Linked DNA regions of Spartinivicinus marinus. The protein of the gene in region 1 binds, or shares a complex with, the protein of each later gene. Links are inferred from orthologs where the notes say so. Each region holds a gene or a part of one and is shown on either strand. Other genes may lie near its edges.

Region 1 (14,967 bases):
TATTCGGTTAGTTGGGGAATGGCCATAGCAGCCTCCGTTATTTCAGAAGCCTGAAAACAAGGATATGTTTAAATTATAGATCAATAGCATCGGATTTATTTCCCCGTTTCTTTCATTACCCTGCCATGGTTATAATTCATTACATAGGGTTCTAAGAGTGCCCTAATAATAAAAATGGGTTTATCTCAGTCAGCATTGCCATGGTCTATTGATGAAGCAATTTACTTTTTTTCTGTTGTTCCCGTTATGGTTCGTTATCACCACTTTTTGCAGTATTCTCCAAGCCGAACAGGGAGAGCAGGCTGGTAATAACCAGCCTCAAGAGACGATAACGGTAGCCTACTCACTAGGCCAAGAACCTTATCAGTTCACAAATGAGCAAGGTCAGGCTGATGGTTTTGTGATTGATTTGTGGCGGCGCTGGGCTGGTCAAGCCAATGTGCAGGTGCGTTTTTTGGGTGCGCCAGCGATAGTGGCTGCGGAAATGGTGGCAAGAGGACATGCAGATATTCATGCTGGTTTACTTACCAAAGATCTAAAGGCAATTAACCTAAAAGGTGTTACGCCAGTAGGAAAAAGTAGTATTTACTTTTTTTATCATCGGAATGTTTTGGGTGTTAAAAGCTTGCAAGACTTGGCAGGCTTTAAAATAGGCATAGTTAGTGGCTCCGACACTGAAGAGGAAATAACAAGTCGATTAAAAGATGCCTCATTAGTTAAGTATCAAAACAATATGGCAATGTTGAAAGCTGCCCAGGCTGGAGAAATTCGAGTCTTTGTAGGCAGTGGACCTACTTTGCGGTTTTTAATGGCCAAGCAGGGGATCTCTCGGGAATATAATTATCAAGCAGAACAGCCTCTGTATCAGCGAACCCTTTATGCTGCTGTAAACCCTGAAAATGAATCAATAGACGCTTTAATTCGAGAAGGCATGCAAGAAATTTCGGCAGCTGATCGTAAAGCAATAGAAAACAAATGGTTGGAACAAACCCAAAGCTACACCAGTGGAGCTTTAATTATTGCTATTGATACTGACTTCCCTCCTTTATCATTTTTAAACTCCAAAGGTCGTCCTGCTGGGCTCTTTGTCGATTTATGGCGGTTGTGGGCTAAAAAAAATGGCAAACAAGTGCGCTTTAAGGCAACCGAGTGGCAGGAAACATTGGAATCAGTACAGGATGGGGAAGTTGATATTCACTCCGGGCTTTCGGAGACTACTGCTCGTAAAGAATGGCTGGAATTTTCGCAACCTTTTTATGAAATGAGCTCGGTGTTGTTTTATGACGCGTCGAGTGAGCCTGTTCGTAATAAAGAGCAACTAGCCGGTAAACGGCTAGGGGTAGTAAGAGGAACATCCCATCAGGTGCATATAGATAAACATTGGTCTGATGCACGAGTGATAACCTTTGAAAACAATGAAAGCCTGATTCGTGCGTTACAGGTGAAACAAATCGATGCGTTTATTGCTGAACGAGTGTCGATTAATATTTTGTTGAATCGGCTGGGGCTAGTGGGTGAAATAAAAGCATCTACCCAGTTTTCTTTCCGAGAAAAATTTCATGCGGGGGTGCTAAAAGGCCGTCGAGACTTATTAAATGACATTAATAAGGGACTAAGCCTGATCACTCATGAAGAGTTTCGAGAAATGGAAGCTCGTTGGTTAGCTGACCCCAAAACTCGTTATTTCAGTGATCAGGCGGTTCCCCTTAAATTAACAGAAGAAGAGAAACAGTGGCTGGCAGATCACCCAGTAATAACTTTTACTGGTGACCCCAAATATCCCCCTATCGAGTTTTTGGATGAAGATGGGAAGTACCAAGGGATAGCGGCAGACTATGTAGCGATAATTGAAAAGCGCTTGGGAATTACCATGAAATATATCCCGTCCGCTAACTGGGAGGCCGCTAGAGATAAATTACGTCGTCGCGAAGTGGATATGCTGAGTGTGATTGCCTGGGATGAAGATCATGCTAAACGCTATGCTTTTACCCAGCCTTACCTTGAAATACCCACTGATATTATTGCTCGTAGCACAGACGACAGTATAAAGAAAATAAAAGACTTATCAGGTAAAAAAGTGGCCACCTTGCCTGACTTTGAAGCTACTGAGTTTATTAAATCTCAATACCCAGATATCGAATTTATTAATGTTCCTGATTTTGCTAGGGGTATTAAACAGGTGTCGTTAGGGCAGTTAGATGCCATGATAGTGAATCGGGCAACCCTTTCCTACTCAATTGATCGAACCAAGATTACTAATTTACGTAATGTGGCTGAAGTGGGTTTTAATTATCGATACCGAATGGCTACCCACAGACACTGGGAAGTGTTTAGTACGATCTTAAATAAAGTATTGAGTAGTATTCCAACCAAAGAAAAAAATGAAATCGAAGGAAAGTGGATCTCTATCCAGCCCCGGGTATGGAAGCCGACGAAAGAATTTATTATCGGGGTGGTTATTACCCTGGCCATTATCTTATTGATCATTTACTGGAACTGGCGTCTATCCAGAGAAATTGATGAGCGTCATAAGGCAGAAAAAGCCTTACGCATGCGAGCACAAATGGACCGGATGATCAGTAATATTACCCGGCAGTTTATGGATCGAGAGCTTGATGAAGCAATTCAGTACACCATCAGGGTGATTGGCGAATTCATGGGAGCTGATCGCAGTTATGTGCTGAATTATGAGTCTGACTATAAAAGTGCTGGCATCACCCATAACTGGCATATTAAATCAATGCCAGATTATACCGAGCAACAGCAGCAAATGTTAACCGAGCATTTTCGGGCTTTGGATAGTCGGCCGCTAAAAGGGGAAGTGTGCCAGTGGTCGCTGGGTAGCTTTGGTGTGCATGAACCATCTTCTGTGCGCCATTATTTAGAATCACTCAATATACGCTCAGTTATTCATGTACCAATGTTACTGTCAGGGCGGGTCGTTGGCTCCATTGCTCAGGTTACAGTCGATCAAGATAAAACCTGGACCAGTGAAGAAGTTGCCCTGTTATGGCGTGCTGGAGAATTAATTGCCATTGGGCGGGCTCGTAAAGATGCTGAAGATGCATTACGTATCAGTGAGGAGCGTTATCAACTGGCAATGGATGCTGCCACAGATGGACTATGGGACTGGAATATTCCTGCAGGCAAAATTTATTTCAGCCCTCGTTTTGCCATCATGTTAGGGTATCAGCCTGATACGATAAAAGGAACAAAAGAAGCCTGGGAAGATTTAATTCACCCTGATGATAAAGCGCAAACAACGGCATTTTTAGATCATATGTTTGCCACTCAAAATGACAGTTTCGAATGTACTTATCGAGTACGTCGACAAGAAGGCAGTTATAGTACAGTACAAACTCGCGGTAAGGTGGTTAAGCGAAATCATAAAAATGAACCCTTGCGTGCAGTGGGTACTCATGTAGATATCACGGAAGAATTAACCCGCCGACAAGAATTATCATTAGCACGCTTTTCTTTGGATAATTCTGCAGATGATGTTCTTTGGGTGCGCCAGGATGGTAGCCATCGTTATGTGAATATGGCCTTATGCCGCTCATTGGGCTATGAGCACGACGAATTACTCAATAAAAAAGTCACGGATATTGACCCGGAATTGAATCAGCGAGCCTGGGAATCTTTGTGGAATGTGTTAACTCGTGGAAAACCCAGAACCTTTGAAACCCTTCGACGACGTAAAGATAATTCTGTTTATCCTGTGGAGGTAACAGCTAATTTTATGGAGTATGACGGCGAAGGTTATGTGTTTATGTCTAGTCGGGATATTACTGATCGTAAGCACGCTGAAGAAGCACTTCGTCAAGCCAAAGAAACAGCTGATCAGGCAAATTTAGCTAAAAGCGAATTTTTAGCCAATATGAGTCATGAAATTCGTACGCCAATGAACGCCATTATTGGTATGAGTCATTTAGCTCTTCAAACAGAGCTTAGTAAAAAACAATACGACTATATTAGTAAAATTAAATCTTCATCCCATGCTTTGCTAGGCATTATTAATGACATTCTAGATTTCTCAAAAATTGAAGCGGGCAAAATGGATATGGAGTCCATCAACTTCGATATAGAGGAAGTCTTTGATAATTTGTCAAGCATGATGGGAGTTAAAGCAGAGGAAAAAAATCTAAAAGTAGTCTATCAAATAGAGCCTGATGTACCTCGTCAATTAATTGGTGATCCGCTACGGCTGGGCCAAGTCTTAATTAATTTAACCCATAATGCGATTAAATTTACCCGTAAAGGCCAAGTGACGGTTAGCGCTAAAGTACGTTCGAAAGGTGATGAAGAAGTCGAACTGGTATTTACTGTTAAGGATACAGGTATTGGAATTAGTGAAGACCATTTAACTCGCTTATTTGACTCATTTTCTCAGGTGGATGGCTCTACTACTCGTAAATTTGGTGGCACAGGATTAGGCTTGGCTATTTGTAAAAAACTGGTGGCCATGATGGGGGGGGATATAAAAGTAGTGAGCGAAGTGGGGCATGGCAGTGAGTTTGTGTTTACCGCTAAACTTGGCATTCATCGTTCAGAAGATCAATTAAAAAGACTCAGTGAAGAGCTGCAAGGGGTTCGCGTACTGATAGTGGATGATAATGAAACATCGCAAACAGTGCTCACTGATATGCTGGAAACATTTAGTCTTAGGCCTGAAGCGGTCAGCTCCGCGACAGAAGCTTATGAGCTAATAAAGCAAGCTAATCACACCCCTGGTGATTGTTTTGAATTGGTGTTAATGGATTGGCGAATGCCCGACACTGATGGTATCGATGCCTCAATTCATATTAAGCAAATGGAAGGGCTATTTAAAATACCTGCAATTGTGATGGTAACGGCCTATGGCCGAGAAGAAATTATGCAGCAGGCACAAGGTGCAGTAGATGGCTTTTTAATTAAACCTGTTAGCCCTTCTGTATTACTAGAAACTGTCTTAAGAACCTGTGATCGCTGGTATCGAGCCAGAGTATTAAAAGGTAGTCAGCAATTAACTCAAATAGCGCCGCAATTAGCCGGGGCTAAAGTGCTGTTAGCAGAAGATAATGAAATTAACCAACAGGTTGCTCAGGAGCTGCTATTAGCGTTGGGCCTAGATGTTGTTATTGTCAATAATGGCCGAGAGGCAGTAGAACGAATTCAGCAGGATAATTTTCAGCTGGTATTTATGGATATTCAAATGCCAGAAATGGATGGTTTTCAGGCAACGGAAAAAATTCGCAGTATGCCACAGTTTGATAAGCTGCCTATTGTGGCAATGACAGCTCATGCAATGCGACGAGATCGAGAAAAATGCTTAGCTGCAGGAATGAATGACCATATTGCAAAGCCATTAAACCCCGATGAATTAAGCGTCATGATTGCCAGGTGGTTAAAAGCGAAACCAATTATCAGTAATAAAAGGGTCAATCAACCACAGTTAGAATGGCCAGAGCAGCTTGCCAGTATTGATTTAACTGCAGGCTTATCCAGGGTTATGCAAAATCAGGTTTTATATTGTAAGTTGCTTCGAGACTTTATTAATCAGCAGCCAGCAAATTTACAGTCGCTGGAGCAGTCACTTACCAGTCAAGACTGGGAACAAGCCCTTTATCAAGCACACACAATGAAGGGGGTTGCTGGTAATATCGGTGCCAATGAATTACAAGACAGTTGCTTGGCATTAGAAAAACTACTTAAAGCAGAGCAGTTTGAACAAGCTGAACAGGCACTTAATCAGCTAGAAGCTTGCTCTCAAATGTTGTCCGAAGAGTTGAGTCAGCTACCAGGCGTGATTATTGATGATACGACAACTGACACCCAAACAACGGTTGAAGCTGAAGTAGCTGGTGAGCACGACAGTAATAATGCCCCCTCTACAGATGAGCTTGGTCAATTGAAAAATATGTTGGCTAGCGGGGATACTGAAGTAATGGCCGTTTGGCAGAAGTTAATGCCCCAGTTAACAAATGCGCTTGACCCTAAACTATTAGGCCAAATTGGAGAAAAAATTGATAACTTTGATTTTGATGAAGCGTTGCACTTGGTAGAAGAGAATATACCTTAAATATAGTGTTGCGAAAGGCTAGTAATACGCTTACCTATAAACCCTGTTGCCAGACGCTAAAAAAAGAGCATATGGCAGCAGGGTAAGCGATAGTGTTAAACCATTAAAAGCAGTTAGGTTAAAAGCAATTAGGTCATTATTGGGCTAGCAGGGCCATAGCGGCTTCCATTTCATCACTCAAGTCTTCCGCTTCGTTCATATCCACATTTGGATCTAAGCCGAGCTTTTCAAAAGCCTTAATTGAACTCCAGTCCATTTCTGTATAAGGATGACCGGTACCGACTAAGCTTTGTAAGTTAGCGACCATCACAATATCTACGTAATCTACCTTAGGGGAGTTTCGATCAAACTTGATATATTCTTCTGGTACTTTGGCAATCATGCTGGGGAAATCCCAAGCTTCTAGAATCTTCGTGCCCAGAGTGGGGTGGGTTTTTTCAATGACATGGGCCAGGGTAATACTATCAGGAATGCTGGAAATACTTTCCACGTAAGTAAGTACGGGTAGTGCACCAATTTTATGCATGAGTCCTGCTAGCATCGCTTGGTCTGGCTGCAACTTAGTATAGTGCCTGCATAATACATTACAGATACCTGCGACTTCAGTGCTTTTAGACCACACATCGCGCATCATTTTATCTACAACATCTGAAGTGGCTTGGAACATTTGTTCCATTGCCAGGCCAGTAGCAAGGTTAGCGCTATAGGTCATACCTAGTCGATTAACCGCCATTTGGATATTGTCGATTTCACGGCTGGTCCGCATTAAGGGGGAATTGACCACTTTGATAATACGGGCAGTAATGGCAGCATCATTGCTAATGACTTTTGCCAGCTCATTAACGCCTGCTTCAGGGTCTTCAGCGGTTTCCCGTACCTTTAATGCGACTTCAGGAAGGGTTGGCAGGCTTAATTCATCGTTTCTAAGTGCGTCTAAAATCTCTTCTTCAATTCGTTCTGACAGGTTAGCCATAAGGGAAGCACCCAAATTAATCAGTCCGGGATTAGAGTATAGTCCGTATAATTGGCGAACAAGATAAATATACCCCTAGCATATTACCAGGGGGGTGTATCTTTTTAGACAGTATAGGGCAAATCCAGCAATGTCACTTTTTCATTTGGTTGTTTGGCAAAATATAAGTCGTCTGTTGCAACTGCTTTATCTTGCAGCACGGCTAGCGCTTGGTATTGGTTATCAGTTATTTTTGCGCTATTAATCAAGTGGCCTACATTTGCCGTATGTGAGTGAGATTGCAGGGGAGTCATGCTAGGAATAGGCTGATCTGTTTGGTATTGAATGCGATACAGGTGATTTTTTTGTTTCCCTAAGTATTGCATACGAGCAACAATTTCTTGACCTGTATAGCACCCTTTTTTAAAGCTTATGCCTCCTGTGACCTGCATATTAAACTGTTGAGGAATAAACTCCAGGCGGGCCTCTTGATTTAGCCAAGCTAAGCCTGCCTGGATATCAAGTAACTGCCATTGGCTGTAGTTGACAGGAACCACTTCAGCGGGAAGGCTTTCCCATAATTGGATTGCAGCTGCTGTGGTTAGCCAAGCCTGATAACAGTGGGGCTGATTTGGTAGCTGATAAACTACCTGGTTATTAGAAGACAGGCTTTGCCCAGTCTCTGTCGGTGCTGGGATTTGCTGGCTATTGAGCAATGAGGGAATATTTGAGCCTGTCAGCCCAATGCTTATATATTGATCAGTTGTGTTAAGCATTTCAGCTTTAAAAAAAGCACAGTATTTTTTAAGTTCTGCAATCATCGGGTCGACTAAATTGCGATCCATAATTAGCCAAAAACGATCAGGCAGGCGAAGTAGGTAAAAGTTGGCAAGCATTCGTCCTTTATTATTGCAACAGGCACCTAATGTTAGGGTATTTTCCGGAAGTGCTTTGACATCACAAGTCAGCTGTCCTTGTAAAAACTGCTCAGCACTTTCTCCGGATACTTGTAAAATTCCCAGTGGCCCAAGGTCGCTAATGATGGATTGCTGCGTTGTGTCTGGTAACGCCTCTTTGTTTTGGAAGCATGTCAGTTGATGGCCATCAAAGGTTGCACCCTGTTTAATTAGAAATGATTGCCATGTGGTGGTCATGTTGAACGTTTAACCCATTGTGAGTGATGATAAAAGAGAGCCTGATTGACATATTACTGAGTTTATCAACATGAATAAATGCGTAATTTGTTAAGGATGCATATAATGCTAAGGGGGTGAAACAGCCCCTTATCTCAAAGTAGTAGAGGCTTGTTATGAAATCACAAACTGAACTGAATCGGTTATTTTGGCATAGTCGGCGCGGTATGCTGGAGTTGGATGTACTATTAGTGCCTTTTTTAAAGGAAGCTTATCCGCAGCTGAGTCCTGAAGATCAAGCCCACTATGAAAAGCTGCTAAGCTGTGAAGATCAAGATATGTTTGGCTGGTTTATGCAAAAGAATCGTCCAGAAGATCCGGATCTGGCTCGGATAGTTAATATTATCTTGGACCGAGTGCAACCTAAGGATTAATGTCAGCTAGTAATAGTCACCAACTTGATTTAAAAGTCGGCCCTTCAAAAGTTTTGTGTATTTATCTTGCCAGCCTATATGCGGGGTTGGGAGTTTTGCTTTGTTGGCTGGCAGATATACATTGGGTGTTTAAGTTGGCTGCGGTTGGCGGCCTGCTAATTTTTGGCTGTTATCAGGTTTTGTTGTATGGTCTGAAAAAGTTACCTAATAGTGTTATTGAACTGAAGCGGTTGAGCCAAACACAGTGGCAGCTATTAACCAGTCAGCAAAAAGCTTATCAGGGAGAGCTAGCAAATGACTGTTTTATCACGGTCCCGTTAACCATTGTAAGGATTAAAAGCAGCCGGCTGTCACAACGCTCCCTGGTGATTACCCCTGACTCTGTTGATAAAGAAGCCTATCGTCAGCTGAGAGTAATCTTAAGTCATGATTTTACCGCTGAGCCAGAAAACCCCTTTCTTTAAAAGCTAACTTTGCAAAAGTCTATTTTGTAGTAGTTTGTTCAGCTTTCTATGGGTTACCGTTAGAAGTTTGCGCCGAGAAAATTCTCAGGAGTTAAAATGGTATCAGTAGCAACAGGTAGTTGCTCTGGGTAGTCAAGGGTATAATGTAACCCACGACTTTCTTTTCGTTGTAAGGCGGACTGAATAATTAAGTCTGCAACGACAGCAAGGTTGCGCAATTCAATTAAGTCATTACTGACTTTGTAGTTGCTGTAAAACTCATAAATCTCTTGTTGTAACAGGTTAATACGGTGTTTGGCGCGTTGTAAGCGCTTATTAGTTCTGACGATACCTACATAGTCCCACATAAACCGTCTTAATTCTTCCCAGTTGTGGGCAATAATAATGTCTTCATCAGAGTCAGTGACCTGGCTTTCATCCCATGCAGGTACAGCGGGTGTTGTCTGGGTATTTGGTAGTTTTTCTAAAATATTTGTCGCTGCAGAGCGGCCATAAACAATGCACTCTAGTAATGAGTTGCTGGCCAGTCGGTTGGCTCCATGCAATCCTGTAAAGCTGGCTTCACCGATAGCGTAAAGGTTGGGGATATCTGTTTGACCATGTTGATCAACTAAAATTCCTCCGCAAGTGTAGTGAGCTGCTGGTACTACAGGAATTGGCTCTTTGGTGATATCAATACCAAAGCTGGCACAGCGTTGTAATATGGTGGGGAAATGTTGCTCGATAAATTTTGCTGGCTTATGACTAATATCTAAAAATACACAATCTAAACCCAGACGCTTCATTTCATGGTCAATACCTCGAGCCACAATATCGCGAGGAGCTAATTCGCCGCGTGGATCGAACTGATCCATAAAACGCTGACCATTCGGTAATAGTAGTTTTCCACCTTCCCCTCTAACGGCTTCAGAAATTAAAAACGACTTGGCATGGGGATGAAATAAGCAGGTGGGGTGAAACTGATTGAATTCCATATTAGCTACCCGGCAGCCTGCCCGCCATGCCATTGCAATACCGTCACCTGAAGCACCATCCTGATTACTGGTATATAGATAAACTTTGCTGGCACCGCCTGTAGCAATGACTGTGAACTTAGTTTGAAATAGTTCCACTTGATCAGTGCTAAGATTCAATACGTAAGCACCTATACAACAGTTGTGAGGATGGCCAAATTTTTGGCTGTTAATCAAGTCAATAGCAACGCGTTGGTCAAATAGGGTGATGTTTGGGTGAGCCTGGGCTTTTTCTATGAGTGTTTCAAAAATTGCTTGGCCTGTGGCATCGGCTGCATGGATAACACGACGATGGCTATGACCACCCTCTTTAGTCAGGTGAAAACCATTATTACTTTTTCTATCTCTGGTAAAAGGTACACCACTATTAATTAGCCATTGGATACTTTCTTGACTATGGCTAACAGTGTATTTAACTGCATCTGCATGGCAAAGACCGGCTCCAGCCTTTTCAGTATCGTTAATATGCGCTTCTATGGTATCGTCACTGTCAATTACAGCTGCAACACCTCCTTGGGCCCAATAAGTTGAGCCTGCAGCCAGGTCGGCTTTGCTTAATACGGCTACACTAGACTGTTCAGCAAGGTGAAGGGCTAACGTTAGGCCTGCTGCACCGCTTCCAATAATGAGGACATCAAAATGATGGGCTGTTTTCATAAAGTGGGAGCTAATCAATGAGCATTTAACAAAAAACGCTAGTATAACTGCATACCCTTTATGGCGGCTAGCATGATTACGACACTAAAACTGTTAATTAAATAACGAGACTACTGTGGCGCTAATCAATCAATTTTGTGAAAAAGCTTGAAGTTCTGAAAGGAACTTAAGGCGATTGAGTGAATCAATTATCCGTCGGGAAATAGAAAGTTGTTTTCTATCAATAGGCTACAACTGTTGTTAGTTTGGCTTAGGTGCAACCAGCTTGATAGCTGAAAAGCGGTTTGACAGACAGATAATACAGATAACTAAGGCATTTTTAGGTAGTTTAAGAAGGCAGTTGAGTAAAGTTAATTGGATAAGTTGGTTTATTAAATCCTGCGGGGCAAGATCAGATGACTTATCCTAAAAAAGCAGAGAACTTTTGTTATTGAGTATGGTCTACACAACAGAACAAAATGTGATGCTTCGGCAACTCCCACGTAGTTTTCAGCTGCAAGTGCAGCCTTTAGCCATTGAGCGGGGGAGGTGACGATGGTAAGTACGCAAGACTCGGATCAGCAATTAGTTGAGCGAGTGCAACAGGGGGATAAGCGTGCTTTTGATATGTTGGTAATGAAATACCAGCACAAAATCCTGGGACTGGTTAGTCGTTATATTCATGATCATCAGGAAGTTCAGGATGTTGCTCAAGAAGCGTTTATCAAAGCTTACCGAGCACTTGATAAATTCAGAGGAGACAGCGCATTTTATACTTGGTTGTATCGAATTGCGATCAATACAGCAAAAAATCACTTAGTATCCAAGGGGCGGCGTCCACCTGATACTGATGTTGATACTGAGGATGCTGAGTACTTTGAAGGACAAAATCCTCTTAAAGATATTGAATCACCAGAAAATCGGCTTTTTCGTGATGAAGTAGAAAAAGTGGTCTATAAGGCAATTGCGGGCTTGCCAGATGACCTAAGAACAGCGGTGACATTACGAGAATTTGATGGCTTAAGTTATGAAGAAATTGCTGAAGTTATGCAGTGTCCCGTCGGGACAGTGCGGTCACGAATTTTTCGTGCAAGGGAAGCAATTGATAAACAAATTAGGCCATTAGTTAACCAAGCTTAATGTTTTAATAATTGGTTTGAGATTATTGAAGTTAAGCTATTTAAAGTTAGGCATGAAAGAGAAAGAAATGCGACAAAAATATAGCTATTCTTGTGAGGTGCCTCATGAATCAAGATGAACGTTTGTGCGAGTCATTGTCCGCATTCATCGATGGTGAGGCCAGTGAGTTAGAAACACACCGACTGCTTAAACAGTCGCAAGAAAATGATGAGGTTAGGCAAACATCATTTCGGTACCACCTGATTGGTGAGGCCATGCGACATGAAACACATCAGTTTTCCTCCATTGATATTTCCTCTGCGGTGAGTGCTGCCATAAAGGAGGAGCCAGCGTTACAAGCTAGCTCTGAGAGTGGAGCTGAAAAAACTATGGTGGGACGTTGGTTGCAACCTTTAGCCAGTGTTGCCGTTGCTGCATCTGTTGCCTTTGCTGTAGTAGTAGGCGTACAGGTATTCCAGACTGAGCAAATAGAGCAGCCAGGACAACAACTTGCTGTCACTGATCAAGAGCGAGCAGCGGAAACTAATGCAAAATACACAGCACCTGCTTTTAATACTGGGCCACAGTTAGCATCATCGCCACAAGCGGTAACGCCTGTCTCGGTTGTTCAGCAGTCTGCTGTGAATTCTCCTCGGCTATTTCCTCAGCAAACAATTGACCAAGCAACGCAAACTCGCATTCAGTCTTATTTGATGCAGCATGCTGAGCACTCAACGCTTACTAATGGTCAAGGTATTTTACCATTTGCCCGAGTAGATAAATTTGAGACTCAGTAGTATGAAAAAGCGGTATTGGAGTCGAGCTACCTCGTGGCTAGCTTTTTCATTATTGATTGGATCAAGTGGCAATATTTTAGCGGAAACAGGCCTGTCAGCTGCACAATGGTTGACAGGAATGACTAAAGCATTTCGTGAATTAAATTATGAAGGGCAGTTTATTTATCAGCACAGCCAAGGCTTGAACAGTATTGCTATTACTCATTCTGTAACCGATGGTCAAGAAAGAGAGCGGCTGGTGTTTTTGGATGGACCCAAACGAGAAGTTGTGCGAGATGGTAATAAGGTAGTTTGTATCAATGCTGATAATGAAGTGATTCGCTTTGAGCGTGGTGACTCTCCATTAGCATTTGGGAGGATTCTTAGTGAGAATCCAAATAAACTAGCCGAACATTACAGTTTAAAAGTAGCAGGTAAAGGTCGGGTAGCCGGTCGAGAGGCAGTTGTCGTTTTGGTTCAGCCCAAGGATGAGTTTCGCTATGGCTATGAAATATGGTTAGACGAGGCCTCATCTTTACTGTTAAAGCTGGTCTTACTTAACCGAAAAGGGGAAATGCTAGAGCGACTTCAGTTTACTTCCCTTGAAATTGGGCATGAAATCCCTGAAACCAAACTGGTTACCTCTTTAAAGGGGTCTATTAAGTCAGAAAAAGTTATCGTATCCAAAGCTTTCAATAAAGCTAATGGCAAGCCAGGTGACAGTGAAAATTGGTATGTTAATTGGGTTCCTCCTGGGTTTGAGTTATTTCGTCGTAATCAACAGCACAGCCCTGTGACCAAAAAAGCAGTTGAGTCATTGATGTATACTGATGGTCTTGCAGGCTTCTCTATTTTTGTTGAGGCAAAACCTACGAATGCTGTATCAGTCATTAAACGAGAAGGTGCGATTACTGCGTTTACTAAAGTATTGTCATTTGAACAAGGTGAGTTTTTAATTACAGTAGTGGGTGAACTTCCTTTGGTGGCAGCTGAACGTATTGCAATGTCAGTAAAGTTGCAGAAAGGAAGAGCTGTTTCTATAAGCCAATAGCCGTCTAAAGTTTAATAATGGGTTACATAATTAACTATCGTGGCGATTGGACTATCATAATAGGTTTAAATACAGTTGGTTTAGTTATTAATGGTTGAAGAGCACGGAATTGTAACAGCTATTGATAAAAGTGGTGGTGTTTGGGTTGAAACTCAACAGCAATCAGTATGTGGCCAATGTGCTGCAAATAAAGGTTGTGGCCATAAGCTGTTAAATAAACTGCCGTCTAGACAAGTTGTTTCTGCTTCCTCTATTAAGGTGAGAAGCGATTATTCTCTGCAAGTGGGCGATGCAGTTGTTATTGGAATTCCTGAAAATACCTTAGTTAAGGGTTCATTGTTAGTTTATTTATTACCTTTGGTATTTATGTTGTTTACCTGCTGGCTACTGAAGTGGCAAGGCTATCAAGAGCAGGTCACTATCCTATTTGGTTTTGTCAGTTTGTTTCTGAGTTTTTATTTGTTACGAAAAATTATTAATAAAACATCTTTTCAACAATCACTGGAGCCGTCAGTGCTAAAGGTTTTGGTGCCTATTCAAGACACTGAAAGCCCATTAGTGACTTCCTTATAAAGCTAACACTTTAAGACATTAGGTTAATAACAAACTCTTAGCGAAGGGATTAAATTTTTTATGAAAGTGAGATCTTGGCTTAAACAATCAACAGCAATCTTTGCACTGTTTATAACGGTTCAACTAACCGCTTACGCAAAGTCTTTACCTGAGTTTACGGAGTTAGTAGAAGAGGCTTCGCCTGCGGTAGTTAATATTAGTACGCTGCAGCTGCCGAAACAGAACCGAATGAATCGCTACTATTTTCCTGATGATGAAATACCTGATATTTTTCAAGAGTTTTTTGGTCGACCTCATCCTCAGCGACCCGCTCCAGGTGGAAAGCCAAGGCCACAGTCGTTGGGGTCTGGATTTATTATCTCAGAAGATGGTTATATTTTAACGAATAATCACGTGGTCAAAGGCGCTGATCAAATTATTGTTCGGCTGAGTGATCGCAGAGAATTAGAAGCCAAGCTGATCGGAGCAGATAAACGCTCTGATTTGGCCCTGCTTAAAATTAAGGCTAAAAACTTACCAACCGTTGAGCTGGGTACAACCGATAATTTAAAGCCAGGGCAATGGGTGATTGCTATCGGTTCACCTTTTGGGTTTGACTACTCAGTAACCGCAGGGATTATCAGTGCAATTAATCGTAGCTTGCCAAGTGAAAACTATGTGCCTTTTATTCAAACAGACGTTGCTATTAACCCAGGTAATTCAGGTGGGCCTTTATTTGACATGGATGGCAAAGTAATTGGCGTGAATTCGCAGATATT
Region 2 (15,135 bases), 640 kb from region 1 along the record:
ATCGCGAATGCCTTTATAAATAATCCAGCCGCCAATCAACAGGGCAATAAACGGCAGTAGCCAAATAGGGGAAATCCCCTTTTTTTGGCTGATAATGGGTTCAGGTAAAGGTGGCTGTGGTATAGGGCTGTTTGTTTCATTCGCATTGGTTGTGTCAGTCAATCGATGGTTCCTCATACCTTGTCAGGCTGTCGCAAAAGTTATATTTAGCCCCCTCTCCCTCTGGGAGAGGGCTGGGGTGAGGGTGTTGAAAATAAATCTAGTGTCCGATATGGAATAACAGGATATTCTGTCACCCCATATCCGCTAGCTTTTGCGACAGCCTCCATTTGTTGGGGAAGCATTATCCCAAATCAGTCGTGGATCAAAACTCATTGCAGCAAACATGGTCATGACCACCACGCCGCCGAATGCACCTGCACCGACTCCTGCTTCAATGGTTGCCAGGTTGCCCATTCTGACGAGTGCAACCAGGGTGGCAATGACAAATAAATCTAACATGGACCAACGGCCAATCCACTCAATCATGCGGTACAGTAAAGTCCGTTGATGGGGGCTTAGCGACCACTTGAATTGTACCGACAGTAATAAAACCGTTAGCCCCAATAACTTTAAAAAAGGTACAGCAATACTGGCAATAAATACCACAGCAGCAATAGGAATCATGCCTGCTTTTGCCAAAGCTATCACGCCTGACATAATGGTATCGGCTTGCCCATTGCCAAAAAAAGCAATTTTAGTAATCGGGTAGGTATTGGCTGGAATAAATAAAATTAAGCTGGTTAAGGTTAATGCCCAGGTTTTTGCCAGGCTATTAGGGTAACGGCTATGTAGCTGGCTATGGCAGCGGGGGCAGCGAATAGCGATGGCTGAGTGATGGTTATGTAGACGACATACTTTATGGCATTCATGGCAAACAATAAGCTGCGCTTGTTGCGCGGTCAGCCAGGACTTAGTTGACACGATATTGCTCCAATAATGACCAAACCTGATGCTTATTGAGAATCACTCGAATAAAAATAACAGCTAATAATAAGCCGATAAAGCAAGCAAGTCCTAACCCAAAGTGTAATTCTGCCAGCTCAAGCAATTTAATCATAGACACTAAAATCCCCAGCATATACACCTCTAGCATGCTCCAGGTGTCGAGCTTTTGATAACCACGGAAAGCTTGAATATGGAGAAACCGAGTTTTTTTGCGGATTATGCCCATTAATACGTAAGTCAATAAAAGGAGTTTGATAAAAGGGGCAATAATACTACAAAAACTGATCAGTAATGCAGTCCACCATAGGTCATGGGTAAAAAGCACATAAATGCCAGCGACAACGGTGTCATGCTGTGATTGGCCTAGCATCCGCATGGATAATAGGGGCAGGGTAATCGCAGGAATAAATAAAATAATCGCGCTTAAACAAAGAGCTAGGGTTTTTTCTACAGTATGAGGTGTATTTTCATAAAGGGTATAACCACAGCGGGGACAGCGTGCTTTACAACCTTTTGGTAGCGGCTTAATTGGCACGAGTAAATCGCATTCGTGACAGGCTGTCAGGGTGTCCATAGGCTCCTAGGTAAGAGATTACAAAAAGACGACTTTAACGGTAGTTGAGTTAATACGATAGTTGATTCTTGTTGAGTGTGATAGCGTTCATTAAAAAGCAAGGGATATTATTGATATGGCAGTATCTGAGTCTAGTAGTACTATTTATTATTTAGAAATGAAGTCACTTGACCAGTTAAACCCGGTAGCTGCGCCAACACTTGATGTGCAATTGCAACGGGCTGGAATTTCCTGTTGGCAATTAAATCGATTCTTATATCAGGTGGTCGGCGAGCCTTGGCAATGGCATGAGAAATTGTCTTGGTCTAAACAACAGTGGCAAGCCTATGTTGAACGGGATGTGCTGTATACCACCTTGCTTTATGTGTCGGGTACACCTGCAGGTTACTTTGAGCTGGAGCAGCAAGCAGCTGATGTGGAGCTAAAATATTTTGGATTGCTACCACAGTTTATTGGAATGAAGCTAGGAGGCTATTTATTATCAGAGGCTATTCGACAGGCCTGGCAGCTGGCTTCAGAGCGAGTGTGGGTGCATACCTGTACCGAAGATCACCCTGCTGCGTTGACAAACTATCAGGCAAGGGGGTTTCAGCTGTATAATACGGAAACCGTTATTCAATCGTAGGTATTAGTGTTACATGCAATGTCGTATGGGGTGTGGTGCTTGCTGTATTGCTCCTTCAATTTCCAGCCGAATTCCTGGTATGCCTGATGGGAAGTTAGCGGGTGAGCGTTGTGTTCAGTTAAATGAGCACAATCTCTGTCGGTTATTTGGTCAACCAGAGCGGCCCACGGTGTGTTTGCAGTTTACGGCAGATACAGCCGTTTGTGGTGAGACGACTCAGCAGGCATTGGTGAATTTGATGGAGTTGGAGGTGGTGACGAATTGAGGTCCTTTTTAGCTCACTCTCCCTCTGGAGGATGTCGCAAAAGCTGGGGATTATAACTTTAGCACAACCCAGCCTCCCCCTTTAAAAAAGGGGGATTGAGGGGGATTTTTATTTGAACTTAATAAAGACTAGAAGGTTCTACTTCCGCTTATCCACCGGTACAAAATCCCGCTTTTCTGAGCCGGTATACAACTGACGTGGACGACCAATTCGGTATGGGCCGCTGATCATTTCGTGCCAGTGGGCGATCCAGCCTGGGGTTCGGCCAGTGGCGAAGATCACAGTGAACATTTCTGTAGGAATACCAATGGCTTTTAAAATAATGCCAGAATAAAAGTCGACGTTTGGATACAGTTTGCGTTTCACAAAATACTCGTCTTCTAACGCAATTTTTTCCAGTCGCTTGGCAATTTTCAGTAATGGGTCGTTTTCCAGGCCAAGTTCTTCCAACACTTCATCACAGCTTTGCTTCATGACTTTAGCGCGTGGGTCGAAGTTTTTGTATACCCGGTGGCCGAAGCCCATTAGACGGAATGGGTCATCTTTGTCTTTTGCGCGGGCAATAAACGTATCAATATGTTTCTCGTCGCCAATTTCTTCCAGCATATTGAGTACAGCTTCGTTGGCACCTCCATGAGCTGGCCCCCATAAGGCCGCAATTCCAGAAGCAATGCAGGCAAATGGGTTGGCCCCAGATGAACCAGCCAGGCGAACAGTGGAGGTTGAAGCGTTCTGTTCATGGTCAGCATGCAGTAGGAAAATCCGGTCCATGGCACGAGCAAGTACGGGGTTAATATTGCTTTCTTCACAAGGGGTGCCAAACATCATGTGCAAGAAGTTTTCGCCATAGCTTAAATCATTGCGTGGATACATGAAGGGTTGGCCGATGGAATATTTATATACCATGGCAGCCAGGGTTGGCATTTTTGAAATTAACCGGAAGGCGGCAATTTCTCGATGGTGCTCGTTACTGATATCCAGTGAGTCATGGTAGAAAGCCGATAATGCACCCACTACCCCACACATGATAGCCATCGGGTGTGCATCACGGCGGAAACCATTAAAAAAGTTTCGCAGTTGCTCATGAACCATGGTGTGGTTTTTGATGGTAGCAATAAATTTTGCTTTTTGCTCAGTTGTGGGTAGATCGCCATACATCAGCAAATAGCAAACTTCTAAATAGTCTGATTGTTCGGCTAGTTGTTCGATAGGGTAGCCACGGTGTAGTAGCACGCCTTTAGCGCCGTCAATAAAGGTAATTTTTGACTCGCAAGCGGCAGTGGATACGAAGCCAGGATCAAAAGTAAAAAACCCTTTGGACGTTAACTCTCGTACATCAATTACATCAGGCCCAAGCGAACCGGAGTAAACGGGTAGTTCATGGGTTGTATCGCCGATGGTCAATTGCGCTTTTTTTTCTGCCATCTAGGCCTCCTATCATGCCATTCTTTTGGAAGGGTAAAACATCATTGGTACGGATATACCCTCTTACTATTGTAAAACACTTAGGGTCTGTTGACGTTTAAGCAAAGAACGCTTTTGGCAGCTTGCAAGTAATTATCAACAAACGCTAGTAAATTGACGAATAAACACCGTCTTAATTATATCTTCCCAGGAGGTCGGAGGATGCCGAAAACCTGCTACGATACCCTCAGTAAACGGGCACAACTATAGAGAGAAAGAGCAGTTTGTCAAATGTATACCCTGCGTGAATGATTATTATGGTTTGTTGAATAATTATTACTGAAAAATTATATAGTTGTTACCTTAAGCTGTTGTAGACTCCGGGGGGAAACAGCTTAGCCTATCTTAGTAGCATATTTAACTAGTTAATAACAGTCTTCTATCTTTGTAATTAATCACTGGTTATTACGTTAAGGATGTATTAATTTTCTGTTTATATAAAATTTGATTAAAAAATAACCTGCTTATGGGCAGATGTAGTAACATTACACAATTGTAATTAATAAACGATCTATTTATACTTCAGCCGCGAATTTGTTGGGGTTACTGGCTAATACAGTCAATGACTTCTAACCTATTTATGAAACGAGCTGCATCCTATAAATAAGTGGCGTCACTCATTTATAGGATGCAGCACGAGTCTTTGTACGCGTCCAAAAGATATCACGCCTGACTGGGCCTGCTTGAGTGTGAAAGAGCCGTGAATAGCAAACGACCTGTAAACTTAGATCTTAGAACTATAAAACTCCCGTTACCAGCGTACACTTCCATCCTCCACCGTATATCGGGTGTCATTCTTTTTGTTGGCATCGCTTTTCTTTTATGTGCTTTGGACTCATCCCTAAGCTCTGAAGAAGGCTTTAACAGTGTAAAAGAAACAATGAGTCATCCCTTCGCCAAGTTTATCACTTGGGGCTTGTTGTCGGCATTAATTTATCACTTTGTTGCTGGTGTAAAACACTTGCTGCTCGACATCGATATTGCTGATGGTAAAGAGTCTGGCTTATTAGCCTCCAAAGTGACACTTGCTGTTTCTGTATTACTGATTCTGATAGCTGGGGTGTGGGTATGGTAACCAATGTAACCAACTTGTCTCGTAGTGGCTTATATGACTGGATGGTACAGCGTGTATCAGCCATTGTATTAGGTGCCTATTTTATTTTTATGATGGGCTATTTCATTACGCATCCTGGCTTGACCTATGCTGACTGGCATGCACTTTTCAGCGGGACGGGTATGCGTATTTTTAGCTTAATGGCCATTGTCGCATTAGGTGCGCATGCCTGGGTTGGTATGTGGACCATCACGACCGACTACCTGACTGAGCAAGCAATTGGCAATAAAGCGGTTGTTGTCCGCTTTTCTGTACAAGCGCTATGTGGCTTTGCCATGTTTGCTTATGTGGTTTGGGGTATTCAGATTTTGTGGGGATTATAATCAATGGCCAATATTCGCACCATTTCCTTTGATGCAATTGTAGTTGGTGGTGGTGGTGCCGGGATGCGCGCGGCACTGCAATTAACTGAGTCAGGTGTTAAAACTGCCTGTATAACTAAAGTGTTTCCAACACGTTCGCACACTGTTTCTGCACAAGGTGGCATTACCTGTGCCATTGCTAGCTCTGATCCTAATGATGATTGGCGTTGGCATATGTACGACACTGTAAAAGGTTCTGATTACATTGGTGATCAGGATGCTATCGAATATATGTGCTCGGTAGGTCCGCAAGCCGTATTTGAGCTTGAGCATATGGGGCTGCCATTTTCCCGTACTGAAACTGGTCGTATTTATCAGCGGCCTTTTGGTGGTCAGTCGAAAAATTTTGGTGAAGGTGGTCAGGCAGCCAGAACCTGTGCAGCAGCAGACCGTACTGGCCATGCTCTGTTACATGCGCTTTATCAAGGTAACTTAAAAGGCGGTACTACCTTCTTAAATGAATGGTATGCCGTTGATTTGGTTAAAAACCAACAAGGTTCAATTGTTGGTGTGGTTGCGATTTGCATCGAAACCGGCGAAACCGTTTATATCAAATCAAAAGCCACAGTATTAGCAACGGGCGGCGCCGGTCGTATTTACCAATCCACCACCAATGCATTGATTAATACCGGTGATGGTGTGGGTATGTCATTGCGTGCCGGTGTGCCAGCGCAAGATATGGAAATGTGGCAGTTCCACCCAACCGGTATTGCCGGAGCCGGAGTGCTGGTGACTGAAGGCTGTCGTGGTGAAGGTGGTTACTTAATCAACAGTGAAGGTGAGCGTTTTATGGAGCGTTATGCCCCTAACGCAAAAGACTTGGCTGGTCGTGACGTGGTTGCCCGCTCGATGATTTTAGAAATACTGGAAGGCCGTGGCTGTGGTCCTAATAAAGACCACGTATTGTTAAAGTTAGATCACTTGGGTGAAGAAACCCTGAATTTACGTCTGCCGGGTATTTTAGAATTATCCCGTACCTTTGCACACGCTGATCCAGTTAAGCAGCCGATTCCTGTTGTACCAACCTGTCACTATATGATGGGGGGTGTAGCAACGAATGTGGGTGGTCAGGCTATCGCTCAAGATAAGAAAGGCAAAGACATGATTGTTGAAGGCCTTTATGCCTGTGGTGAAGTGGCTTGTGTATCAGTACACGGCGCTAACCGTTTAGGTGGTAACTCATTACTTGACTTAGTGGTATTTGGTCGTGCAGCTGGCTTGCAAATTGAGCAGTCATTACGTGAAGGCTTTGACTCCATGGATGCTAGTGACACCGATATTGAAGCGGCGATGTCCCGTTTGAATCGCTTGAATACGTCAAAAGACGGAGAAAAAGTCGCTGAAGTGCGCGCTGAATTACAAAAGACCATGCAGCTTTATTTTGGTGTGTTCCGTGAAGGCAAGAGTATGCAAAAAGGCATTAAGATACTCGAGGAAATTGGCGAGCGGATTCAAAATACCTATTTAGAAGACAAGTCATCTGCATTTAATACTGCACGTATTGAAGCCCTAGAGTTAGAAAACCTCTATGAAGTAGCTTTTGCTACTGCTATGGCGGCTGAAGAACGCAAAGAAAGTCGTGGTGCTCACGCCAGAGATGATTACCCAGATCGGGATGATAAAAACTGGTTAAAACACTCCATGTATTTCCCATTAGAGAAACGGATTGGTAAGCGAGACGTTAATTTCTCGCCGAAGACAGTTGATGCGTTTCCACCAAAAGCACGTAAATACTAAGGGGGAGATCATGTTAGTCAGTATCTATCGTTATAATCCTGAAACCGATAAAACCCCTTACATGCAGGATGTGACCATTGATCTTCCTGAAGGTAAGGATTTAATGGTGCTGGATGTGTTGGGTCTGTTAAAAGAACAGGACCCATCGTTAGCTTACCGTCGTTCCTGCCGTGAAGGCGTATGTGGCTCTGATGGCATGAACATGAATGGCACCAATGGGTTGGCGTGTATTACCCCTGTATCAGAGGCTACCAAAGGCAGTAATAAACTGATCTTGCGGCCATTACCTGGGTTACCTGTGGTACGTGACCTGGTGGTAGATATGAGTCAATTCTATAAGCAGTATGAGAAAATTAAACCTTATCTGCTAAATGACGAGCCAGCACCAGCAATTGAGCGACTGCAAATGCCTGAAGACAGAGAAAAATTAGACGGCTTGTATGAGTGTATTTTATGTGCTTGCTGTTCTACTTCTTGTCCTTCATTTTGGTGGAATCCTGATAAGTTTGTTGGTCCTGCTGGTTTATTACAGGCTTATCGTTTTCTTGCAGATAGTCGTGATACGCACACTGAAGAACGGCTTGCAGAATTAGACGACCCTTTTAGTGTATTCCGTTGCCGGGGTATAATGAATTGTGTCAATGTTTGCCCTAAAGGGCTTAACCCGACTCGCGCCATTGGCCATATCCGGCAAATGCTGCTAAAGAGTGGGACTTAGTAATAGTAATTTTAGGTGTTTCAGTTCATACTGTGCACCTGATTTTTGTAGGGCATTTAAACAGGTAGGTTGAATTATTTACAGTCGTATATTTTTTCTGCCTGTAAATATCTGACAAAATAATCAAAAGTGGGCAAGTCCTTTTAATTATTTTGGTTAGATGTACTTATACTAATTGCTTTTGGTAATAGGTATAAAACCCAAAGCGTCAGTTGGTTGAGTATTTCCGACAAGTGCCCTACATGCAGGGTTAACTGTATTACAGTGCGAATGCATTTATAAATGTACGTGTAAGAATGTACTTGCAATCGTGTGTTTATAAGAGTGTATTTATAAGGGCGTCTTTTTAAGAATAGGCTTTTAAAAAGGTGCTTTTAAATTGATGTATTGTAATGCAACTGAATAGCCGGAGCTGGTAGCCTGTGTTTAATTTTTCGTTTAAATACAACTGCCGTTATGCCCCGGTTTTTGTGTGAGTGTTAGAACCGAAATATAACGAGTCTGTTTGTCGGCCTATCTGGTAAAGCAGCTTAAGCTTATTTGGTCAACAAGTAATAAGCTGTTTAGCCCTAGATAAAAGCAGTTTTGCTTGATCAGGGGTGAAAACCTGACAAAACTTGCCGGATAGCTGTCTTACTCATGGGGTAATAAGAATGCAAGAAGGTGTCATGCACCAGATGTGGCGGACGGCGCATATATCTGGTGGCAATGCAGCTTATGTAGAAGAGTTATACGAGCAATTTTTGCGTGATCCAAATGCCATCCCAGAAGAGTGGCGTGATTATTTTGAAAAGTTGCCACAAATTGAAGGTGTTAGTGCTCAAGATGTTTCGCATGCAACGATTCGAGAACACTTTCAGCTATTAGCCAAACAACGATCTACCTCCCATGTAATGGCACCGGTTTCCGTTACTTCTGAACACGAAAAAAAACAAGTTCAGGTAATGGAGTTGATTGAGTCATTCCGTCAACGGGGTCACCAGAATGCTAAGCTTGATCCTCTAAATCTCCAGCAGCGCCAGCAAGTTCCAGATTTAACGTTAGAACACCATGGGCTTAATCAAGCTGATTTAGACACCGTTTTTCAAACAGCCTCGCTCTCTTTTGGTAAAGACGAAGCCACCCTTAAAGAAATCTGGCAAGGTTTAAAAAATACCTACTGCTCTACCATTGGTGCTGAGTTTATGCACATAGTGGATTCAGAAGAGCGTCGCTGGTTTGAGCAACGCCTAGAGTCTAATCGTGCTCACCCTACCATCAGCAAAGAATCCAAACTGCACTTGTTAGAGCGATTATCTGCAGCTGAAGGTTTAGAGAAATATTTAGGCACTAAATACCCAGGGACTAAACGTTTTGGCCTGGAAGGGGGCGAAAGCTTAGTGCCGATGGTTGATGAGCTTATTCAACGGGCCGGTTCTTATGGGGCCAAAGAAATGGTCATTGGTATGGCACACCGGGGCCGATTGAATTTATTGGTGAATATTCTGGGTAAAAACCCAGCCGATTTATTTGATGAGTTTGAAGGGAAAAAACTTCAGGATGAAGGTTCTGGTGATGTGAAATACCACCAAGGTTTTTCATCTAACGTGATGACGCCGGGTGGCGAAATTCACTTAGCGATGGCTTTTAACCCTTCACATTTAGAAATTGTTTCGCCTGTCGTTGAAGGTTCGGTAAGAGCTCGTCAAGATCGTCGTAACGATGTTAATCGTGATTTAGTGGTGCCTATTAATCTTCATGGTGATGCTGCATTTGCAGGACAAGGTGTGGTGATGGAAACCATGCAAATGTCGCAGACTCGTGCTTATAAGACAGGTGGCACTATCCATATTATCATTAACAATCAGGTTGGTTTTACCACTAGCCGCCAGGATGATGCCCGTTCAACAGAATACTGCACCGATGTAGCTAAAATTGTTGAAGCGCCTATTTTGCATGTGAATGGTGATGATCCAGAAGCGGTATTATTTGTCACTCGCCTGGCTTTAGACTACCGGATGCAATTTAAGAAAGATGTGGTCATTGATTTGGTTTGTTATCGCCGCCGGGGCCATAACGAAGCGGATGAACCATCGGGTACTCAACCACTGATGTACCAGGTTATTAAAAATCAACCAACCACGCGTACTTTGTATGCAGAGCGCCTGATTAAAGAAGGTACGTTAACTGCAGAAGAAGACAAGCAAATATTCGAAGGCTATCGCACAGCACTGGATAATGGCCAACATGTCGTGAAAAGCCTGGTAAAAGAGCCTAACAAAGAACTATTTGTTGATTGGGCTCCCTATATCGGTCATGAGTGGACTGCAAAACACGACACTCAGGTAGATATTAATGTACTGCAAGAGCTGGCTAATAAACTACACGACATTCCTGATGGTGTTGTTGTACAACGCCAGGTTGGGAAAATTATTGAAGATCGCCGCAAAATGGCAGCGGGTGCTTTACCCATTAACTGGGGCTTTGCGGAAACCATGGCTTATGCCACGTTATTACATCAGAACAATCCCATTCGGATTACGGGTCAGGATGTCGGTCGTGGTACTTTCTCTCACCGTCATGCGGTACTGCATAATCAAAAAGACGGTGAAGCTTATATTCCGTTAAAAAATCTTGCCGAAGATCAGCCAGCCTTTGATATTTATGATTCATTCTTATCAGAAGAAGCGGTGTTAGCATTTGAGTATGGCTATGCAACCACTACCCCAAATGCATTAGTCATTTGGGAAGCACAATTTGGTGACTTTGCGAATGGTGCTCAGGTGGTTGTCGATCAATTTATTACCAGTGGTGAGCACAAATGGGGACGTTTGTGTGGATTAACCATGCTGTTGCCCCATGGCTATGAAGGGCAGGGTCCTGAGCACTCTTCAGCTCGGCTAGAACGTTATTTGCAATTATGTGCGGAACATAATGTACAGGTTTGTGTACCTACAACGCCTGCTCAAGTGTTCCATATGCTTAGGCGACAAGTATTACGTCCTCTGCGTAAGCCGCTGATCGCATTAACACCCAAGAGTTTGCTTCGCCATAAACTTGCTGTTTCAACCTTAGAAGAGCTGGCAGAAGGTAGCTTCCATACAGTATTAGCAGAGGTGGATGATATTAAGCCAGCTGACGTTAAGCGTTTAATTATGTGTAGTGGTAAGGTTTATTACGACTTACTGCAAAAGCGTCGTGCAGAAAATCTTAACGATGCAGCAATTATACGTATTGAACAACTTTACCCATTCCCCCATGACGATCTGGAAGCTGTGTTTGCACAGTATCCAAATTTAGAGCGTGTGGTGTGGTGCCAGGAAGAGCCTATGAACCAGGGGGCTTGGTACTCTAGCCAGCATCATATGCGACGGGTGATAGCAGAGCATCCTAACAAGCAGCTGTATTTAGAATACGCAGGTCGGGAAGCCTCTGCAGCCCCTGCCTGTGGTTATATGTCAGTGCATGTGGAAGAGCAGCAAAAGCTGGTAGATGACGCTTTCACTATTTAATGATTGAAGGGCGTGTAACAGCGCCTTACTTAAAGATTGGGTAACAAGCAGTAAACATTAAAGGTTTTTAAGGAAACAACATGGCCACTGAAATAAAAGCACCTACTTTTCCGGAATCAGTTGCTGACGGCACCGTCGCCACTTGGCACAAAAAAGTGGGAGAAGCCTGCAGCCGCGACGAATTATTAGTAGATATTGAAACTGATAAAGTGGTTTTAGAAGTCGTTGCCCCTGCTGATGGTGTGTTAAAAGAGATTGTCGCTGCTGAAGGCGATGTGGTTGAAAGCGAAGCGATTATTGGCGTATTTGAAGAAGGTGCTGCGGCATCTGCGGCACCAACCGCAGGAACTGCTCCGGCTGCAGAAGCTGCTGCGCCAGCCGCTAGTCAGGCAGCAACAGGTGAAGCCATTTTAAGCCCAGCCGCTCGTCGAATTGCTGATGAACATGGTCTTGACCACAGTGTAATTAAAGGCACGGGTAAAGGTGGCCGAGTCACTAAAGAAGATGCATTAGCGCATGCTAAGCAAGCAGGACAGTCAGCACCAACCACTGCTTCTCAACCAGCCACTGCACAAGCACCGGTTGCCAGTGGTGGTCCTCGTGAAGAAAAACGCGTACCCATGAGCCGTTTACGTGCTCGTGTAGCAGAACGTTTAGTACAAGCCCAACAAACTGCAGCGATGTTAACAACGTTTAACGAAGTTAACATGAAGCCCGTTATGGAACTGCGCAACAAATACAAAGACGTGTTTGAAAAGTCTCATAATGGTACTCGCTTAGGCTTTATGTCATTTTTCGTTAAGGCTGCAGTGGAAGCGCTGAAGCGTTATCCAGCCGTAAATGCTTCTATTGACGGTAATGATATTGTTTATCATGGCTATCAAGATGTCGGTGTTGCGGTTTCTTCTGATCGTGGTTTGGTCGTACCTGTCTTACGTAATGCTGAAAATATGGGGTTGGCTGAAGTTGAAGCGAAAATTCGTGAATATGGCTTAAAAGCGCGGGATGGCAAGTTATCGATTGATGAAATGACTGGCGGTACCTTCACTATTTCTAATGGTGGTGTATTTGGTTCACTTATCTCTACCCCTATTTTGAACCCACCACAAACCGCTATTTTAGGTATGCACAAAATTCAAGAGCGGCCAATGGCAGTGAATGGCAAAGTAGAAATACTACCAATGATGTACTTAGCACTGTCTTATGACCATCGTTTACTTGATGGCAAAGAAGCAGTGACTTTCTTAGTGGCTATCAAGGAAATGCTAGAAGATCCTGCTCGTATTTTATTGGAAATCTAAGCACCTAATTTATTCTCAGAATAATGAGGTTGCTGCCTTTAACCTAGGTAAAAGCAGCAACCTCCAGGCTTATTTGCCAAGCGCAAAATTGATTTAGGACATTAAACATGGCTCAAAAATTTGATGTTGTGGTAATTGGTGCAGGCCCTGCCGGTTATGTTGCAGCTATTCGTGCTGCGCAGTTGGGTTTAAAAACGGCTTGTATTGAAAAGTGGATTGGAAAAGACGGTAAAGTGGCTTTAGGCGGCACTTGTCTTAATGTAGGTTGTATTCCATCAAAAGCCTTATTAGATAGCTCCCATAAATACGAAGAAGCAAAAGATCATTTTAAAGTGCATGGCATTAGCGTAGATAACGTTGATATTGATGTCCCTGCCATGATTAAACGTAAAGACCAGATTGTTAAAAATCTAACGGGTGGTGTAGCCGGTTTATTTAAAGCTAATGGCGTCACTGCCTATGAAGGCGCTGGCAAAGTATTAGCAGGCAAGCAAGTAGAAGTGACTAAGCGTGATGGCAGTGCTGAGCTATTGAATGCTGAAAATATTATTATAGCGACTGGCTCTAGCCCAATTGAAATTCCACCAACACCATTAACAGAAGGCTTAATTGTTGACTCAACAGGTGCTTTAGAATTCCAAGAAGTACCAAAGCGTTTAGGTGTAATTGGTGCTGGTGTTATCGGTTTAGAGTTAGGTAGTGTTTGGGGTCGGCTAGGTGCTGAAGTGATTGTACTTGAAGCAATGGATACTTTCTTGGCTGCAGCTGACCAGCAAATAGCCAAAGAAGCAGCCAAGATTTTCAAAAAGCAAAAGTTAGACATTCGCTTAAACTGCCGGGTCACAGGCTCTGAAGTTCGCGGTAACGAAGTGGCTGTAAAATATACCAATGAGAAAGGTGAAGAGTGCGAAGAACTTTTCGATAAAGTGATTGTTGCAGTCGGCCGTCGTCCTTACACAGAAAACCTATTAGCGGATGATTCTGGCGTTAAGATGGACGAACGCGGCTTTATTTTTGTTGACGACCAGTGTCGTACAGAAGTGCCTGGCATTTATGCAGTAGGTGACGTTGTTCGTGGTCCAATGTTAGCCCATAAAGGCTCAGAAGAGGGCATTATGGTGGCTGAGTTAATTGCTGGCCAAGCCGCTCAAATGAACTACGATTTAATTCCTTCGGTTATTTATACTCATCCAGAAGTGGCTTGGGTCGGTAAAACCGAAGAAGAAGTCAAAGCCTCTGGCGAGCCCTATAAAGTGGGTACCTTCCCATTTGCTGCCAGTGGTCGGGCAATGGCTGCCAACGACACGGCAGGCTCTGTTAAAGTGATTGCACACGAAAAAACTGACCGTATTTTAGGGGTTCACGTAGTTGGCCCAAGCGCAGCTGAACTGGTTCAGCAAGGTGCTATCGCTATGGAATTCGGCTCTAGTGCAGAAGATTTAGGCTTAACAGTTTTCTCACATCCAACCTTATCTGAAGCATTACATGAAGCGGCATTAGCGGTTGACGGTCATGCTATTCACATCGCCAATAAAAAGCGTCGTAAGTAATTAGGTTTGGCAGCTCGGTTTTAAGAAAGCCAAGCTGCCTTTTTGCTATAGCAATGCGAATTTAGGCTACTCTAAATGTCGATTGCTATAGTTTTTTATGGGGTTAACAGGGCTTTAGCATTTACATTATGTAAATGGCATAGAGTACTGTTGATTGAGTTAAGTGCAACTCGAATTACAGCACAACAAACGGTAGAAGAAGCATGAATCTTCATGAGTATCAGGCGAAGCAATTATTTGCTGAGTATGGCCTGCCTGTCTCCAAAGGCTATGCGGTAGATACCCCCGAAGCAGCTGCTGAAGCCGCTGATAAAATCGGTGGTGACAAGTGGGTGGTTAAAGCGCAAGTTCACGCAGGTGGACGCGGTAAAGCCGGCGGCGTTAAGCTGGTTAGCTCTAAAGACGAAGTACAAGCCTTTGCAGCTAATTGGTTAGGTAAGAACCTAGTGACTTACCAAACAGACGAAAAAGGCCAGCCAGTCAGTAAAATTTTGGTGGAGTCTTGCACTGATATTGATCAGGAGCTGTATTTAGGTGCAGTGGTTGACCGCTCAACTCGCCGTATTGTTTTCATGGCTTCCACTGAAGGTGGCGTAGAGATTGAGAAAGTTGCTGAAGAAACCCCAGAAAAAATTCTGAAGGCAATTGTTGACCCATTAGTGGGTGCTCAGCCTTATCAAGCCCGTGAAATTGCTTTCCAATTGGGCTTAAATCCAGCTCAAATTAAGCAGTTCACCAAAATCTTCTTAGGCTTAGCCAAGCTATTCCAAGACTACGATTTAGCGCTGCTTGAAATTAACCCGCTGGTTATTACCTCTGAAGGTAACCTGCATTGCTTGGATGGCAAAATTAATATCGATGGTAACGCTATGTACCGTCAGCCTAAGCTAAAAGAAATGCATGACCCTTCACAGGAAGACGCCCGTGAAGCCCATGCAGCGTCTTGG

Evidence for each region.
Region 2: the proteins of OQE68_RS04675 (region 1) and sdhA are in contact, whole or in part, in a crystal structure (PDB 6C12), measured with the Escherichia coli proteins. The link is inferred for Spartinivicinus marinus from one-to-one orthologs.

Annotation. Positions count from the first base shown.
Region 1 is NZ_JAPJZK010000001.1:975,018-989,984, reverse strand. What follows is about bases 7,122-9,948. They hold OQE68_RS04675 (FAD assembly factor SdhE), read left to right. Parts: upstream 7,122-8,319; coding sequence 8,320-8,577; downstream 8,578-9,948. Other genes in these bases: nadB (L-aspartate oxidase), read right to left, coding at 9,101-9,948; OQE68_RS04670 (protein YgfX), read left to right, coding at 8,577-9,041; ygfZ (CAF17-like 4Fe-4S cluster assembly/insertion protein YgfZ), read right to left, coding at 7,136-8,164. Also shown: OQE68_RS04695 (aminoacyl-tRNA deacylase), read right to left, coding at 1-26; OQE68_RS04690 (transporter substrate-binding domain-containing protein), read left to right, coding at 212-6,058; OQE68_RS04685 (HDOD domain-containing protein), read right to left, coding at 6,195-7,031; more of nadB, read right to left, coding at 9,949-10,711; RNA polymerase sigma factor RpoE, read left to right, coding at 11,246-11,830; OQE68_RS04655 (sigma-E factor negative regulatory protein), read left to right, coding at 11,935-12,606; OQE68_RS04650 (MucB/RseB C-terminal domain-containing protein), read left to right, coding at 12,608-13,636; OQE68_RS04645 (SoxR reducing system RseC family protein), read left to right, coding at 13,727-14,209; OQE68_RS04640 (DegQ family serine endoprotease), read left to right, coding at 14,270-14,967. UniProt on the Escherichia coli protein: An FAD assembly protein, which accelerates covalent attachment of the cofactor into other proteins.
Region 2 is NZ_JAPJZK010000001.1:330,398-345,532, reverse strand. The notes cover bases 4,747-7,741. They hold sdhA (succinate dehydrogenase flavoprotein subunit), read left to right. Parts: upstream 4,747-5,355; coding sequence 5,356-7,128; downstream 7,129-7,741. Other genes in these bases: OQE68_RS01575 (succinate dehydrogenase iron-sulfur subunit), read left to right, coding at 7,139-7,741; sdhD (succinate dehydrogenase, hydrophobic membrane anchor protein), read left to right, coding at 4,984-5,352; sdhC (succinate dehydrogenase, cytochrome b556 subunit), read left to right, coding at 4,747-4,990. Outside these bases: OQE68_RS01620 (PqiB family protein), read right to left, coding at 1-162; OQE68_RS01615 (paraquat-inducible protein A), read right to left, coding at 307-963; OQE68_RS01610 (paraquat-inducible protein A), read right to left, coding at 953-1,561; OQE68_RS01605 (GNAT family N-acetyltransferase), read left to right, coding at 1,677-2,186; OQE68_RS01600 (YkgJ family cysteine cluster protein), read left to right, coding at 2,200-2,451; gltA (citrate synthase), read right to left, coding at 2,590-3,876; more of sdhC, read left to right, coding at 4,616-4,746; more of OQE68_RS01575, read left to right, coding at 7,742-7,846; OQE68_RS01570 (2-oxoglutarate dehydrogenase E1 component), read left to right, coding at 8,500-11,337; odhB (2-oxoglutarate dehydrogenase complex dihydrolipoyllysine-residue succinyltransferase), read left to right, coding at 11,418-12,638; lpdA (dihydrolipoyl dehydrogenase), read left to right, coding at 12,746-14,188; OQE68_RS01555 (hypothetical protein), read left to right, coding at 14,264-14,395; sucC (ADP-forming succinate--CoA ligase subunit beta), read left to right, coding at 14,392-15,135. UniProt on the Escherichia coli protein: Two distinct, membrane-bound, FAD-containing enzymes are responsible for the catalysis of fumarate and succinate interconversion; the fumarate reductase is used in anaerobic growth, and the succinate dehydrogenase is used in aerobic growth.